2 regions of the Brevibacillus sp. NRS-1366 genome follow, and region 2 is predicted to be linked to the other one. Evidence: riboswitches for the same ligand, from Rfam matches in the RefSeq annotation. Region 2 holds a riboswitch; the other holds the start of a gene.
The links. Region 2 has a riboswitch for cobalamin ahead of ACIFQN_RS05050 (ABC transporter substrate-binding protein). Riboswitches for the same ligand answer to the same signal wherever they lie in the genome.
Positions count from the first base shown of each region.

Region 1: another riboswitch for cobalamin. It lies ahead of ACIFQN_RS17420 (5-methyltetrahydropteroyltriglutamate--homocysteine S-methyltransferase); the one in region 2 lies ahead of ACIFQN_RS05050 (ABC transporter substrate-binding protein).

Region 1 covers NZ_JBITPN010000022.1:163,305-171,426, forward strand. The annotation lists gene ACIFQN_RS17385 (SgcJ/EcaC family oxidoreductase) at 1-17, shown strand, start outside; gene cydS (cytochrome bd oxidase small subunit CydS) at 105-215, opposite strand; gene ACIFQN_RS17395 (cytochrome d ubiquinol oxidase subunit II) at 230-1,255, opposite strand; gene ACIFQN_RS17400 (cytochrome ubiquinol oxidase subunit I) at 1,252-2,598, opposite strand; gene ACIFQN_RS17405 (DUF2306 domain-containing protein) at 2,786-3,400, opposite strand; gene ACIFQN_RS17410 (TetR/AcrR family transcriptional regulator) at 3,552-4,154, opposite strand; partial or broken gene ACIFQN_RS17415 (acyl-CoA thioesterase) at 4,650-5,142, opposite strand; partial or broken gene ACIFQN_RS17420 (5-methyltetrahydropteroyltriglutamate--homocysteine S-methyltransferase) at 5,166-6,343, opposite strand; cobalamin riboswitch at 6,452-6,650, opposite strand; gene nrdF (class 1b ribonucleoside-diphosphate reductase subunit beta) at 6,749-7,708, opposite strand; gene ACIFQN_RS17430 (serine hydrolase domain-containing protein) at 7,725-8,122, opposite strand, start outside.
Region 2 covers NZ_JBITPN010000010.1:53,232-61,353, forward strand. The annotation lists gene ACIFQN_RS05030 (sigma-70 family RNA polymerase sigma factor) at 1-272, opposite strand, end outside; gene ACIFQN_RS05035 (methyltransferase domain-containing protein) at 331-1,344, opposite strand; gene ACIFQN_RS05040 (heme ABC transporter ATP-binding protein) at 1,341-2,150, opposite strand; gene ACIFQN_RS05045 (FecCD family ABC transporter permease) at 2,147-3,184, opposite strand; gene ACIFQN_RS05050 (ABC transporter substrate-binding protein) at 3,227-4,261, opposite strand; cobalamin riboswitch at 4,571-4,779, opposite strand; gene ACIFQN_RS05055 (M24 family metallopeptidase) at 4,801-5,901, opposite strand; gene ACIFQN_RS05060 (alpha/beta fold hydrolase) at 6,027-6,803, shown strand; gene ACIFQN_RS05065 (ABC transporter permease) at 6,846-7,739, opposite strand; gene ACIFQN_RS05070 (ABC transporter permease) at 7,755-8,122, opposite strand, start outside.

The DNA.
Region 1 (8,122 bases), on a different contig from region 2:
AAGAAGCGTTGAACTGATCTTTTTTGCAGCTCCCCTACTTGAGAATCATTAACTTCACATAAGAAAACATCCAAGAGCCTGTCATTAGCCCTTGGATGTTCATTTTATTGTTCATATTTTTTGACAGGTCCATCTTTCAACCCTACATAAAAGGCTGCTGCAATGGAGACCCCTACAACGATGAAAGGCGCATAGAAAATGAGAAAACTCTGCATCCCGATCCTCCCCCTCACACATGGTGATCTTCATTCCCGCGAACATAATCCTTATCAAATAGAAATAGTTTCATCACTAAATAGATGGACGGGATTAACAGGCAAAGTCCTGCTATAAAGGCAATGACTAATGCCACAGCCATCGCTTCGTTTGTAAATGAATCATACAGAGTCAAGTGCGGATACAGTAAGTATGGATAGTGTGACACTCCGTAAGCGTAGAATGCGAACATGAATTGTCCAACTAATAATGCGAGTGCCATCCCATAATTTCTGCGTCTCCAAATCAGCCAAACAGTTGCTGCGAACATCAGAGCGGAGAGGGCAAACAAGTACCAGACATCAATCATGCGGGTATAATGCTCCGGATTATGCCTTTGTGTCTCAACCATAATGCCTATTACCGTAAGTGCTAATGGCCCCGCCCAAATTAAAGCGTATTTTCTAAGCAGTTTCGTCGCTTCCCCATCCTTTGCTTTGTCGGCATACCAGGTTAAGAAGACAGCGGAAATGTACAGGACACCCGCGATTGCCAGGACGACAATGCTCCAGGTTAATGGACTGGTAAACAAACCTAGATAATCCAATACAGGCTCACCGTTTTCTAGGGAGACAAAGCCGCCTTCAGAGATTGTCAATACAACGGACAAGGATGCGGGAATCAGCAAACCTGCTGCCCCATACATAAAAGAATACCCTTTATGTCCGCGTGAACCATACGATTCAAACGCATAATAACTCCCTCGAACAGCCAGCAAAATAATCGAAATACTTGCTGGTACCAGCAGTATGGTACCGTAGTAAAAAGCGGTCTTCGGAAAGAATCCAACCATTCCGACGAAGAAGAATACTAGAAACACATTCGTAATTTCCCATACGGGTGATAAATACCGTTGGATGATGTGTGTCAAAATGTGCTGACGGCCTGTCAGTACACTATACGCATTAAAGAATCCTGCACCAAAGTCAATCGATCCGATCATGACATAACCGAATAGAAAAAACCAGAGTACGGATATCCCGAGAATTTCCAGATTCATGACCAATCCCCTCCCCGTTCAGCTTGACGATCTGCGATTTCTCGCTCGATCGGGTTGCGATGAAACATGCGACGGAGGACGATGACACTTCCAATCCCAAGCACGATATAAACCGCACAGAAGAGGATGAGCATGAGACCGACATGATCGCTTGTTGTTGCGGCTTCCGATACCTTCATATATTTGTACAAAATCCACGGTTGGCGGCCTACTTCTGCAAACCACCACCCTGCTTCCAGCGCGATAAATGATAGCGGTCCACCAGCAACGATAACGGACCGAAACCATCTTGAAGAGATGAATTTCCAGCGCTTGCTTTTGCCGATTACGTACACCGCCGATAGAAGAATCAGGAAGGTACCAATCGTGACCATGATGTCAAAGAGATAGTGGATATACAGCGGCGGTGTTTCATCCTTGGGGAACTCGTTTAACCCTGTTACTTCTGCAAACGGATTGCTATGCGCCAAAATACTTAATGCGTAAGGAACTTTGATCGCGTATTTCACTTCCTTGCCATCCGTCACACCGAATAGTACCAGTGATGCCCCTTTTTCCGTTTCAAAGTGCCATTCAGCAGCAGCCAATTTTTCTGGTTGATATTCTACTAAATATTTTGCGGAGAAATCTCCAATGAGTAAGGTGGCTATTGAGAATAGCAATCCCAATTTCATAAAAAGGTACATGGATTTTTTATGATAAACATGATGGGAGCCTTTCAATCTGCGATATGCCGCTATTGCCGCCAAAACAAAAGCAGATGTCATATAAGCAGATACAAGCACGTGCCCCACTTTTGTTGGCATTGCGGGATTTAGCATGGCGAGTACCGGTTGTATATTGACCAGCTGACCATCAACAACATCAAAGCCTCGTGGCGCGTTCATAAACGCATTCACGATTGTAATGAAAACAGCTGACATGGATGCACCGATTGCGACCGGGATCAGCAAGAGCAGATGCTTTTTCTGATCTTTAAAGCGATCCCATGTATATAAATAGATGCCTAAGAAAATCGCTTCAAAGAAAAACGCGAAGGTCTCCATAAAAAGGGGCAGCGCAATCACATTCCCCGCTAATTGCATAAAGTTTGGCCATAATAACGTCAGCTGCAAACCAATTGCCGTCCCGGTCACAACGCCTACGGCAACAGTAATGACAAAACCCCGGGCAAGTCGCCTGGCAAGCAGAATATAATGCTCGTCGTTCTTCTTAATCCCTACCCACTGTGCGATCATGATCATCAGCGGAACGCCGACGCCAATGGTAGCATAGATGATGTGGAACGTTAATGTAAGTTCTGTTAAAACACGGCTATAAAATACAGAACCCCCGACCTCCATGGCTTTCCCCTCCTCAGCCTCTGAATATACGTCCAATAAGTGACAGGAGCATAATGCCCGCAACGATAAAGCTGATCCATATCAGTTTCTTTTCGTGCGTTCGATACATAACACCACCTCCGTTAACCAGCATGGCACCTCGTGTTCGTCATTCGTTTTCATGAACAAATGTAATGACGCAGATCGTTTATAAGAGTGCTTTTTTTCTAATCACTGCTTCAGCTACAAGCAGGTTCAGCATCCAACATAACCATACCGCTATCGTGTAGGCTGTTCCATAGGAAAAATTGAATCCTTTGTGAGTAATAGCCACAATGATATAAATCGTCATATTCGCAAAGGAAAGAAAGAAGCTCCGGATCATCCACTCACTATGTAAAATCATGTTTCGTTTTTTGATATACCAATAACCGAGTATCGTTGTCCCGAGCCATAGCGTTTCCAGGATGAAAAACCCTGCAGTACTCAGCCATCCACCGGTTGCAAACAACGAGACGTAAATTCCTGGAATGAAATTTAGAATAATCGACAAGACATACAGTCGGCCATTCCACCGGTGAAATGATAATGATTTGACCCGGAATCTCTTTATGGCTCCTAAAGGACCAGTGAGAAGCGAAACAATAGCGAGAGCAATATGAGCACGAATCATAAACACCCATAACGATTGATTTGCCAGAATCTGATCCTTTTTCGAGAGAAATGACTGGAAAGTAGGATCAACCAAAAAATTTTTTGAAAATGTATGCAATACCCACATGATCGAGATGATGAAAAGGGTTATCCCGATGATTTTTTTCATCTTACCTATCCTCCCATTGATTGTTTTGATTTGGACCGAATCGGACCGGACCGTCCGGTTCAATGAATCTATCATATATTCTTGTGAAAGGGATTTCTATGGACAAGTTCTTAAATTCTTGTGACGAAAAAAAGAACCAAAGGAGGGAAGTTTACCTCTGGTTCTCTTCTGAGTAATGCTGCAACAGTGCTTTTACATGCGTAATGCTATGATGGATATGTTCATTATTCAAAGACAAGCGACTCGCCATCACTGCACCTTCCATCGTCGAAAACAAAAAGGAGGCTAATGAATAAGAATCGATGTCCTGTTTCAATTCTTTAGACTTTATACCCTCTTCAATAATCGCTTGAATAAAAAGCAAGGTTTGCTTATAGGCTTCGGCGGCTTTATCATGAAGCTCTGGAAAACCAAAATCGGTTTCGATCGCCGTATTAAGGAGAGGACATCCCCCATCCACAGGAGGATTATGAACAGCATCTTGATAAACATAAAACATCGCGATTATTTTATCTGTCGCTGTCACCTTAGATTTCGTTGCTTCTAAGAAGAATCTCCAAATAATATTCCCCGCATATTCAAATGAGGCAATAGCGATTTCATTCTTATTTTCAAATCGTCGATAGATTGCACCTTTTGGTAGTCCTGTAGCTTCCATAATATCTTGGATAGAAGTTTGACTATAGCCCTTTGTATTAAATAAGGCTAATGAAGTTTGAATAATAAGATCACGCGTCTCGTCTACCTTATTCATTAATTTTCTCCCCCGTATGAGTCATGTACCGTCTATTATAACTAAAAAGATAATCACTTTACATTGCGAATAAAGCTTCGAAACATCTATCAACAAAAGAGTGCTTGAGTTGCACTTGCTTGCATTGGTTAGAATGCCTCATCGTTAAACTGATACTTCCATCCGCTTGATAAGTTTGTAATTGTCCTCTTGGCCGGCTCGACTGTCTACCAATTGTTGGGGTAGGCTGGGAATGACTCTCGGCAGTCTCCCCGTCATGCTGATCGTGCTGTATTTCACCGCGAAAAGATGGAAAGATTCCAGGTTTACAAGAAAAGTTCTTCATCCCCTCGACACTCTTTGTATGTGCTCTTTGTTCGTCATGGGTGTCGTGCTCTTGCTTCGTTCCCTTTGACGTGTTTGGATAGCGACCACCGATCATTTCAATACAGCATCCTCAGGAAACAAAAAAATCGCCTCTGCCCTGTTTTTACACCAGGCATGGCGATCTTTTTTTTACGCTTCCACTTTACGCTTCTTCCTCAGCTCATACCGTTCCTTGGCCTTCTCGTGTTGAAGCTGTTCCTCCTCGGTTTCGGCGATAACGGCCGGGACGAGGGCTGGCTTCCCGTCTTCGTCGAGGGCAATCATCGTCAGGTAAGCTCGTGCAGTCATGCGTTTGGTACCCGTCAACAGATTCTCCGATTCGACCTTGACGAATATTTCCATCGAGGTACGATGTGTCCAGGTCACATAGGCTTCCAGATTGATCGCCTCGCCTGTTTTGATCGGAGCCAGGAAGTCAAATGAATCGCTAGACACTGTTACGACGGGCTTGCGGCAATGCCGCATCGCTGCAATGCCGCATCGCTGCAATGCACGCAATTTTGTCAACATAGGCCATCACTTTTCCACCAAAAATCGTATTGTGATGGTTTGTATCTGGCGGGAATACGAGATCAGTCAAAAAGGTTTGGGACTGCTGAACCGGGCAAGATTGCACAGGCATCTGGTCAACTCCTCTTGCTGTTATCATGATTGCGCAGCCAATCGGTCGCGCACTGCCTGTGTTGCTTTCACCATATTTTTCAAGGAAGCAATCGTTTCCCGATTCCCTCTCGTCTTTAATCCACAATCAGGATTGATCCAAAATTGCGAGGGTGGCAGCACTTGGAGGGCACTCGTCACCATCTTTTCCATTTCTTCGATGGTAGGAACACGAGGACTGTGAATGTCGTACACACCAAGTCCAATCCCTTTGTCGTATGTGCATGTCTCAAATACAGAGACCAGTTCTCCGTGACTGCGCGATGTCTCAATCGAGATCACATCAGCATCCAGTTCGCTGATGACATCCATGAAGTCATGGAATTCGCAATAGCACATATGCGTATGAATTTGTGTTGTCGGCTCGACGCTGGATGTCGCCAGGCGGAATGCCCTGACCGCCCAATCCAGGTAAGCTCTTCTGTCCTTTTGCTTGAGAGGCAGTCCTTCACGCAAAGCTGGCTCATCGACTTGAATCATGTGTATTCCTGCCCGTAAATTACAGGCGGTTTTACACAACGGGAGCCGTACGACTGGACCCAGCCGTTTTTCGTAAAAAGGAATCCTCCCAGCTTTTCCCCAAAAAATTCCACCATGTCGGTTCGTTCAAACTCGCCATGCACAAGCACATCGAGCCCAATCTCTTCTTGAATGCCGATCCATTCCTTAATCTGCTCCTGGATGAAAGTCGCATATTGCTCGGATGACCATTCGCCTTTTTTAAACTGTTGTCTGGCCTGGCGCACTTCTGCCGTCTGCGGGAAGCTGCCGATGGTGGTCGTAGGGAGCAGGGGAAGTTTCCACTTTTCTTGCTGGATTTGCTGCCGTTCCTGAAACGGAACCTGGCGCATAGGTGACTCTGATTCCAACTCTTTGAGCGCTTGCTTTAACTCGGAACGATTTCTTGCTGGTGACAGCTGCAAACGCAGGAGCGCTGTTTCCCCCAATTTTTCGTCTGCAAAGGCCAATGTCTGTTTGATTTCCTCATCCAAATCGCTTTCGCAAAGCGTCGTAACCGGTACGTGCAGCAAACTGCTCGACGCTTGCAGCCACAACCGCTCCTGTGGCACTAGCTCTATGATTTGCTTGACCAGCTCCCATTTTTCTTCGAGAGAGCAGCGCCAAATGTTCCGTCCGTCAATGATGCCCGCTGCCAATACCTTCCTACCTATACAAAAAAGGCATCTCCAACGATCAAAAAGAACGTTAGAAATGCCAAATAAGCACTGAGATCACAGCATCCTAACACCTCCCTATCTCCCGTAGGTTAAGCAGTGTCGTCGAAACAGGCAGGTCTCCTGACTTGAGGATCATCATCAGCAAACGCCTTCCCAATCCATACGGATCAGTGGCTTCTCGTTGTGCCGACTCCCCTCTTACAGTGGCGGGACCGTGTCGGATTCTCACCGACTTCCCTTTTCATCCTTAGTCGTGATTCATTACCAAGGAACCTGTTCCCACTCCTATGAAGTTAAAATTATGAGTGAGGTTGTACCAGTAGACTAGCTGGCAACATCCTTTTCATACAGTAACATGCAAACCATTTTTTGTCATGTCAAACTTTTTCTTCACAAGGATGAAAATTGAAAATCATCATCCGTAAGCGGCTCGACATTCAATGTCCGAACGTAGCCATTGCCTTTTTTCGAGAAGAAATCATGCTGTTTGGTTTGCGTGCGGATACCGTTTAGCACAATCGGATTGACTTCTTCCTCGGGGAAAAAGGGATCGAATCCCAAATTCATCAAAGCCTTGTTCGCATTGTAACGAACGTAAGCCAGAACATCCTCGGCGAGACCAATTTCGGTATACAGAGCTTTTGTATACGCTTCTTCATTCTGATGCAATTCTTGTAGAAGTGCATACAGCTCCTCTTTTACCGCGGTTTGCTCGACTACGCTCAGGCGTTGGTACACTTCCTGGGCAAGAACGCCTACATAGAGTCCGTGAATGCTCTCATCACGTACAATCAGGTCAATAATCTCTCCGCTGCTCGTCATCTTGCCTTGGCCAGCCAAAAAGAGCGGGTAGAAAAAGCCGCTGTAGAACAGATAACTTTCCAAAAAGACAGAAGCCACCATCGCCATGTACAGATCCTTCTCCGAATGGATCTCCTGGTAACGACTTGAAATAAGGCTTGCTTTTGTTTGCAGGTAAGGATTTTGTTCAACCCACGTGAAAATATCATCGATTTCCTCAGTAGCAGCCAAAGTAGTAAAGATACTGCTGTATGATTTGGCGTGGATTTGCTCCATCATTCCCATGAAGGCAAGGACGGCTTTTCTTTGCAGCCCATCTACATGCTCCATGATTTTGGGCATACCTACTCCACCTTGTACCGTATCCAGCAAGGTAAGTCCCCCGAGTACCTTTTTGTATGTATCCCGTTCTGCCGGACCGAGCTCCATCCAGGACATTTTGTCATCTGAGAGCGGGATTTCATCGTCAGTCCAGAACTGCATAATGTTCTGATTCCAAAACGTCATCGTAAAGTCGTCGTCCGGCCTGTTCCAATTGACAGCTTTCATGTGTCGTACCTCTTCTCTATTTGCTTGTTGCGTCCTCTAAACAATGCATGATCCGATCTCCAAAGCCTCGGACATCTGTTAGATAATCGTATCCCGGAGGCGAACCAAAGCTATTAAACATGCGAACGGCCACGAGATCGTGCTTGGGAATAACTAAGAGCGTCACCCCTGTATACCCAAGAATTTGATACGACCCTTTTGGCACTCGATCACCGATCTCTGTTTGTTTCGCAGGCAAATCTTTGACAAACCACAAGAAACCGTTTTGCGGCAAGTCTTTATCGTTTAACGCAGGACTTTGAAGCGATGTTGCTAGGTCTATGATTTCTTTTTCTACTACTTGTTTTCCGGCAATCATCCCCCGCTTCAGGTGAAGATAGCCCCAGTACGCCAATTCCCTTGTTGAAACGTACA
Region 2 (8,122 bases):
ATCCAAGCACTGAAACGGATATTTCGAAATGCCCATGAACGTAAAAAACCTTTGCATTCATTCACCGCAATTCGATACAGCCAAGTATGGATGCTGCTCTCCTGACGGAACCCGGGAAGATGCCGATACACCTTGACGAACACATCTTGGGTGATGTCCTCTGCCAGATTTTTATCCTTAACCAGAAAAGTGACAAGCCGAAGCACCCGCGTCCCATACTCCCGCATGATTTGCTCAAATGCAGCATCTAGCGTGGGCTGCAATTTTTCCAAGGATGCATCCTCCTTCACTTGCTTTCTCTACTGGTTAGATGCGACAGACGTCATTTTGTTACAAAGAAGAAACAGAATCTTTTTTCGCCAGAATGGTCCAGCGTGTGGGTGCACCTAATGAACCCGCCAACTCGGCAAATGGATAGCCCCCGTACTGCCAACGATCCATCTCATATCCCTCGCTCTGCGGCTCTCCCTCGCCTTGGTACCTATGGGCAACATTCTCGAAGCTGGTGATTACCTGGAAGCCTTCTGATTCCAAAAGCAAACGAAGCTCACCTGGCAGAAGCAGCGCCATCTCACGCTCTACACGATAACGGGGCTGCTCAACCTGTTCCAAAAAAGTCTCATAGGACAGTGCATACCGAAATTGTCCCCGAGACAGTGAGGTTTCTCCTTCCACACGCTGGTAAACCATTCGATCTGGAAACACATACTTGCGCTGAAGCAATGACCATCGTTCCTTCAACGGTGGCAGAAGGAGATCTATCGTAACCACCCCATCTTCTGTCAAGTGTCCTTTCACGTTGGCAATCAATTGCCGCTGTGCCTCTCTACAAATGGCCTGCTGAAAAAGCCCTTCCGGAAGCAAGATGTGGGTAAAACTCCGCCCCAGATTCAGCTCTCGAATATCTTGCTCCACAAGCTCCAGCAGTTCTTCTTTTCCTTTCAGCATGCGCCGTTTCTTCTTTTCCGCCAGTTCGAGCATAGCAGGACTCCAATCTACCCCACAAGTCGGCAGGTTGCTCCGGGCAAGCTCGATCGCGATTCTCCCTGTCCCTACGCCGAGCTCCAACACAGTGACAGGACTGCGTTCGTTTTCTTGCAGCAGCCAGTCCCGATAAAAGGCAATTCCAGACTTGCCCGCGAACTGATCGTAATAAGTGGCCTCCAAGCCGGCGTATTTGGTCTCTGCCAAGGGAAGATGGCGTTCTTCTCCCTGCATTCCACAGGTCGTGCACACCGACCCCGGCAGATGTGGAAAAGGCACCCATGGAGGGACGCCATTTTTCGTATCACCTAGCCATTCATCATAACGGAACTTGCATACCTTGCAACTGTACACACTCATAATGCTTTGGATACCTCCTGCGGCGATTGCTTGATTCTGCAAGCTTCCGAGAAAAAGTAGACGTGCTTTTTGCCAGTGATGGGATGGGTTGTTACTTCGGTCTCTACCCCAAATACATCGCGGATCAAGCGGGGACGAAGGATTTCTTCCGGCGGACCTGAAGCGATCATTTTTCCCCCGTTTATGACGAATAGCCGGTCACAGTACATCGCTGCGATATTGAGGTCGTGCAGCGCGGCGAGGACGGTAATTCCGAGCGTCCTGACTAAATCCATCACTTGCAGCTGATAGCGAACATCCAAATGATTCGTCGGTTCGTCTAGAACAAGAAACTTCGCTTGTTGAACCAATGCTCTGGCAATCAAGACACGCTGCTTCTCTCCCCCTGACAAACTGAAAAAGCTTCTGGTTGCGTAGGCTTCCATGCCTACCCGTTCGAGCGCTTCCCCACAAATCCGACTATCTTCTTCTGAGTCAGACTGAAAAAGCCGTTTATGAGGAGAGCGCCCCATCAAGACGATCTCCATAACCGAAAAATCAAACTCGACAGATGATTCTTGACGCACTACAGCCATCCGCTGAGCATTTTCTCGTGCTGACAGTTGGTAGACATCGTCGCCATCCAGCGAAATCCACCCGGCATTCGGCTTCATCGCGCGATAAATGCTTTTTAGCAGGGTAGATTTCCCGCTGCCATTTGGCCCAATCAACCCGACAAACTCGCCTGCTTCTACTTCCATACCAACCTGGGACAAGATTGTTTTTTTCTCCAGCTCGACGGATATGTTTTCTGCAACCAGTTTCATCGCCCGCTACCTCCAAAGGAATAAGAACTGCGTAACATTAGCCAAATAAAAAACGGACCGCCACACAGCGCAGTGATAATTCCAATCGGCAACTCTTCGGGTGCGAAGGCTAACCGGGCTATGACATCTGCCCAAATCAGGAAGATGGCTCCGAGCAATGCGCTGACGGGCAGGACACGGCGATGATCTGACCCGACGATGACTCTCACGATATGCGGCATCATCAATCCGACAAACCCGATCGCTCCACTAATGGCTACGATCACTCCGGTGAGCATCGCAGTAATCAGCAAAAGCAGTTTGCGAAATTGGGCCGTATTAACCCCCAGCGTACCTGCCGATTCTTCCCCCATCAGCATGGCATTGAGCGAACGATACTGTGTCAGCAGGACTAAGAGGCAAATCACCACAATCAGTGTCGGGATGGTCAAGTATTCCCACTTTCCTCCCGCCAAGCTTCCACTCATCCAGAAGAGGACAGAGCGAATTCCATGCTCGTTTGGTGCGGAAAAGATTATCAGGCTGGTGATTGCTGACAATATCGCAGAAATGGCGATGCCTGACATGAGCAAGCGCACTGTAGAGTTTTGCCCCCCTATGCGAGACAGCGTGAATATGAGCAGGATAGCCAGAAGCGCTCCTGTAAATGCCCCAAGCGACAGCGCATATTGCCCAAACATGCTGAAGGCTCCAAAAAGAATCGCCAAGGTCGCCCCTACCGATGCGCCTGAAGAAACACCCAGTATGTACGGGTCTGCCAAGGAGTTGCGAACCAGAGACTGGATAGCTACACCTACCACAGAAAGTCCGGCCCCTACAACAGCACCCAAGAGCACTCGCGGAAAACGGATATCCCAGATGATGGTTTGTTCGCCTTTGGACCAATCAACGAAGATCCATTTGCTGATCCCAGGCACATGCGACAAAGCGATCTTCCATACAGTCGCCGGATTAATCTCAACAGATCCCAATGTTACGGCGATTGTAATAGAGAGTACCAGCAAGACGAGCAGACCGATGATGGTAAAAGGCATTTTGATCCTATGCAGAGTCATTCCCTCCTTTAGGAGTCTTTCTTATTTGAATTTCTCCGGATAGAGTCCTTCTGCTAAAATTTTCAAAGCGATAGGTGCACGAACCCCTTCCGAAGCAGCCGACAACGGCAAAACGACCAATCGTTGATTTTTGATCGCAGGAATATCTGCGATCTCCCGTTTTGTCAGCAACAGATTCTTTTTTTGCTCCACGGTTTTGTCCCCGTAGTCTACAACGACTATTACATCTGGTTTGCGATTCACCACTTCTTCCCAGCTAACCTCTGCCCAACCTTTCTGAATATCATCAAAAATATTTTTGCCGCCAGCCAGCCTGATCAAGGAAGTCATGTAGTTGTTTGCTGCCGTAAACGGTTGATCCTCACCGCTGTCATAAACAAACACGCTGAGCGGCTTGTCCACCGTGCCGATTTTGCTCACAGTCTGGTCTATCTCTTGCTTCATTTTCCCAATCAATTCATTTGCCTTATCTTCTATGCGGAAAATCTTTCCGATGTTTTGAATGTCTGCGAAAACATCATCCACTGTTGGCCCTGGCTTATTGGAGGACTCCTGCAAATACGATTTGATTCCGGCCTTTTCCAAATCCTCCATAGAGCCTACACCTTTATCTCCAAAACCACTTTTCCACCCGGAATAGACAAAATCTGGATTAGTTGCCATCATCACTTCCTTGTTTGGATATTTATCGGATAAAACAGGCACCTTGTCATATGCTTCTTTTAATTCTGGCAGGATTTGATCGTCCAAGTACGCTGTTCCGACCATTCTATCCGCAAGCCCCAGGGCAAGCATGATCTCGGTCACGTGTTGGTTTAGTGTTACAGCGCGCCTCGGTGCTTCGGGATAAGTCATTTCAATGCCATTCGTCGTAATCGTGACAGGTTTATTTTCTGCCGTCTGTTCAGTGGGTTGGTCCGTTTTGGCTTGCTGCTCCACTCCTGTCTTTGTGTCACCTGTGCTTGTTGCAGCAGGTGTTTGCGGGCTGCATGCCGATACGACAAGCATGATCGCCATCCATGCAGCCACCCAAAATCCTCCGAATATTTTTTTCATTTGACGTATACCCCTCTGCATTCTACTCAACACGAATAGTATCGTATTGGCTTTTTCAAATCGTAATGATTACGTTTTGTATCCCTTTATCACTATACAAGCAGGCTCTGTGTTTTGCAATCTGTTTTACACATTCCCCCTATCCCCCCATGAAACATATGGATTGGCGATCCTGAGACGCACAAAAAAAGCACCCCCCTGTTTCAACCGGGAGGTGCATGACAAACGTGGACATAGCTATAGACCTGGCTTTTTTGCCTGTTCCTAGACTCGTGCCTATTTCCACATCTGCCCCATCCTCGTGGGTCGATTGTATCTGATTTCATGGCAGGTCTCCTGGCTTACGAATCAAACGCGCATAGCCTCCTTCCCATTCCCTTATTTAGCGGAACAGTGGCTCATAGCTAGGCACTCCTCGTTACAGTGGCGGGACCGCGCCGGTTTTTCACCGGTCTTCCCTATTAAGCTGGTGGAGCGTATGTACGCATCCAGTCAGCACCATGAAATACGTATTCAGTTCATTCACATTTCGCATGCGATTAGCCGATAACCGTCAATTGTTTCGGGAAGCTGGACAATACTTCCACTCCACTCTCCGTTACGACCACATCGTCCTCAATCCGGACGCCACCTACACCTGGCAAATAAATTCCAGGCTCGATCGTGAAGACCATTCCAGGTCGGAGCGTCTCCTGATTTTGTTCATGTACGGATGGGTACTCATGCACATCCATTCCCAGCCCATGTCCTAGGCGGTGCATGAAATATTCACCATAGCCTTTTGCCGCAATCACACCTCTTGCCGTCTGATCCAGGTGGGCGAACGTCACGCCTGGACGAACCTCTGCAATCGCTGCTTCGTTGGCTGCTAAAACGGTCTCGTAAATCTCGCGAAGCTGCTCACTAATTTCTCCAACTGCAAATGTACGGGTAATATCCGACACATATCCGTCTGCCTCTACCCCGATATCGAACAGCAAAACATCCCCTGACCGAACCTGACGAGTACCTGGATTGCCATGTGGCAGCGCTGATTTTTCTCCAGCCAAAACCATTGTAGAGAAAGCAGGACCTTCTGCACCTACACGTTTCATCTGGTATTCCAGCTCAGCTACGATTTCCATTTCCGTCATGCCTGTTTTCACTTTTTTCAATGTTTCTGTAAGAGCATTCTCGATTAACTGGACAGCGCGCTTCAACCGTGCCACTTCGTCTGCCGATTTGATCAGACGCATTTCACGCAGCGGTTCTTCCACATCGACAAAGTCGGTAGCAGAGACAATTTGTCCCATGGCTTCAAAACGCTCAACTGTCATGTGGCTTTTCTCGATGCCCAGCTTGGACAAGCCATTCGGCAGAGTCTGTTTCAGAACTTCATATGGATTCTGAATATCTGTATGTGTATAAATCGTTTGGATGGACGAAGCCGCCGCTGCTGCTTCACGGTCAAGTGCAGGAACGATCAGGGATGGCTCACCTTGGGCGGGGATGACCAAGCCCAAAAAGCGCTCATGTGGGTCCGTAAAAAAACCAGTCAAATAATATACGTGCTTCGGAGAGGTGATCAATACCGCGTCTAACTCTTGTTTTGTGAGAAAGTCATGCAGCTTCGAAATCCGCTCTTGGAATACCTTTGTCACCCTGCTTCACCCTGCTTTCACCTATATTCTATTGCGAGGATAACATTTCCACATAAAAAAAAGAAGGGTTCCATTAAAAATTATGTGCCAGAAGGGATAACCTAAAGGAGGGGTGAAGACGAAAAATGGAACAACGACTCGTACAGTTCAATGGCGAACAGCTCGCATGCAAACTCTCAGGAAAAGGCACACCTGTCGTGTGTATCCACGCTCCGTGTATTGGCTCTCTTAATTTTAGCTACCAAAACGCCCTCTCAGATCAATTTCAACTGATTGTACCAGATTTACCTGGGCACGGTGAAAGCTCCTCATTTGGGGGACATCTTTCTATTGGGGATCTAGCTGACCTTCTAGATAACCTCATTCAATCACTCGGCATCCAGCGGCCATTTCTTTTAGGGTACTCGCAAGGGGCTTCTATCGCTTTGGAATACTGTCTTCGCAATCCCGATAGTGTGCAAGGCGCGATCTTGGTCAGTGCATTCTCGGAAGTGAAGGACTTGTATTTACACTGTCGCTTTTTTATGGCACAAACCATGTCGGCGCTCCGCGGCATCCCCCTTCTGGCTCGATCGATCGCATCATCCCACCTGGACGACCAGACGATGCGTACCGCGTGGGTTCAACATGCAAGTCAGACAGATGCTATTTGTCTGGGGTCCCTTTATTCTGCTGGTCATCAGTACAACTGTACAGACCGCTTAAACGAGCTTCGAATGCCATTTTTGCTGGTCTACGGAAAAGAAGACCGGCAGTTGCGGCCGTACGCAGAGCTGCTGGACACGCATATCTCTCATGCCAAAATGATTCAGGTACCTAATGTCCATCATCAGGTTATCACGCGTGCTGCTTCTACATTTAATCAATTGTGCAGAGATTTCATACAGCAGACAACAAAATAAACAGAAGGGCTCCTCTCTGCCCTTCTGTCTTTCTTTTCCTTCTTAGTTTTTCATCCGAGGGTCAAGCGCATCACGTAAACCGTCCCCGATTAAGTTAAATCCGAGTACCGTCAGCATGATGGAGAGACCTGGAAAAATAACCGTCCATGGCGCTTTTTGAATGTACTGACGCGAATCGGAGAGCATTTTCCCCCACTCCGGTTCAGGTGCTTGTGCTCCCAGTCCCAAAAACCCGAGAGCTGCTGCCTCGATAATCGCTGTAGCAATCCCCATCGTACCCGTGACGATAATGGGAGCCAAACTATTCGGTAATATATGCTGCATCAAAATTCGGGAATCTTTCATCCCGATCGCACGCGCTGCCATTACAAATTCTTCTTCTTTTAAGCTGAGGACACGCGAGCGAACGAGTCGCCCAAAGGTAGGGATGTTGATAATCGCAATGGCAAGCAGCGCATTTTGGAGAGAAGGCCCGAGGATCGCCACAATCGCAATCGCCAAAAGGATGCTCGGGAATGCCAGCATAATGTCAAAAATACGTGAAATGATGGTATCAATCCATCTTCCGTAATAACCCGCCAACAGCCCAAGAATCGTTCCTGCTACAACCGAACCGATAACAGAGAAAGTCCCCACCCATAAAGAGATTCGAGCTCCATACACGACACGGCTCAATACGTCACGACCATTGTAGTCGGTGCCAAACCAATGCTCTTCAGACGGCGGCTTATTTTTCATGACCAGCTCGCCTACATCGTACGGATAAGGAGCAATCCATGGGGCGCAAACAGCGACGGCGACGAAAAAGATAATGATCCCCATTCCTACCATTGCTAATTTGTTTTTGCGCAACGTTCTCCATGCTTCCCGCCAAGGAGAGATAATCTGTTCGTCTTTCACTTGTAAAGGTATGGTCTGCACTTGTGTTTCTGCCATATCTCCTCCACCTCCTTAGCGGTATTTGATACGCGGATCTATATAGGCATACAGAAGGTCGACCAAGAGATTGATCAGGACAAAAATCGTAGCTATAACAAGAATCCCTGATTGGATGACCGGATAGTCGCGATTTCCAATCGCCGTAAAAATGTATCGTCCGACGCCCGGCCACCCGAAAATCGTCTCGGTCAAAACAGCTCCTCCCAATAACAACCCGGTTTGCAGTCCAATGACCGTCAACACAGGAATCATCGCATTTTTCAATGCATGCTTGTAGACGACCCAGAACTGCGCCAAGCCTTTTGCTCGTGCTGTACGCACATAGTCCGCACGCATGACTTCCAGCATGCTGGAGCGTGTAATCCGGGCAATGATCGCCA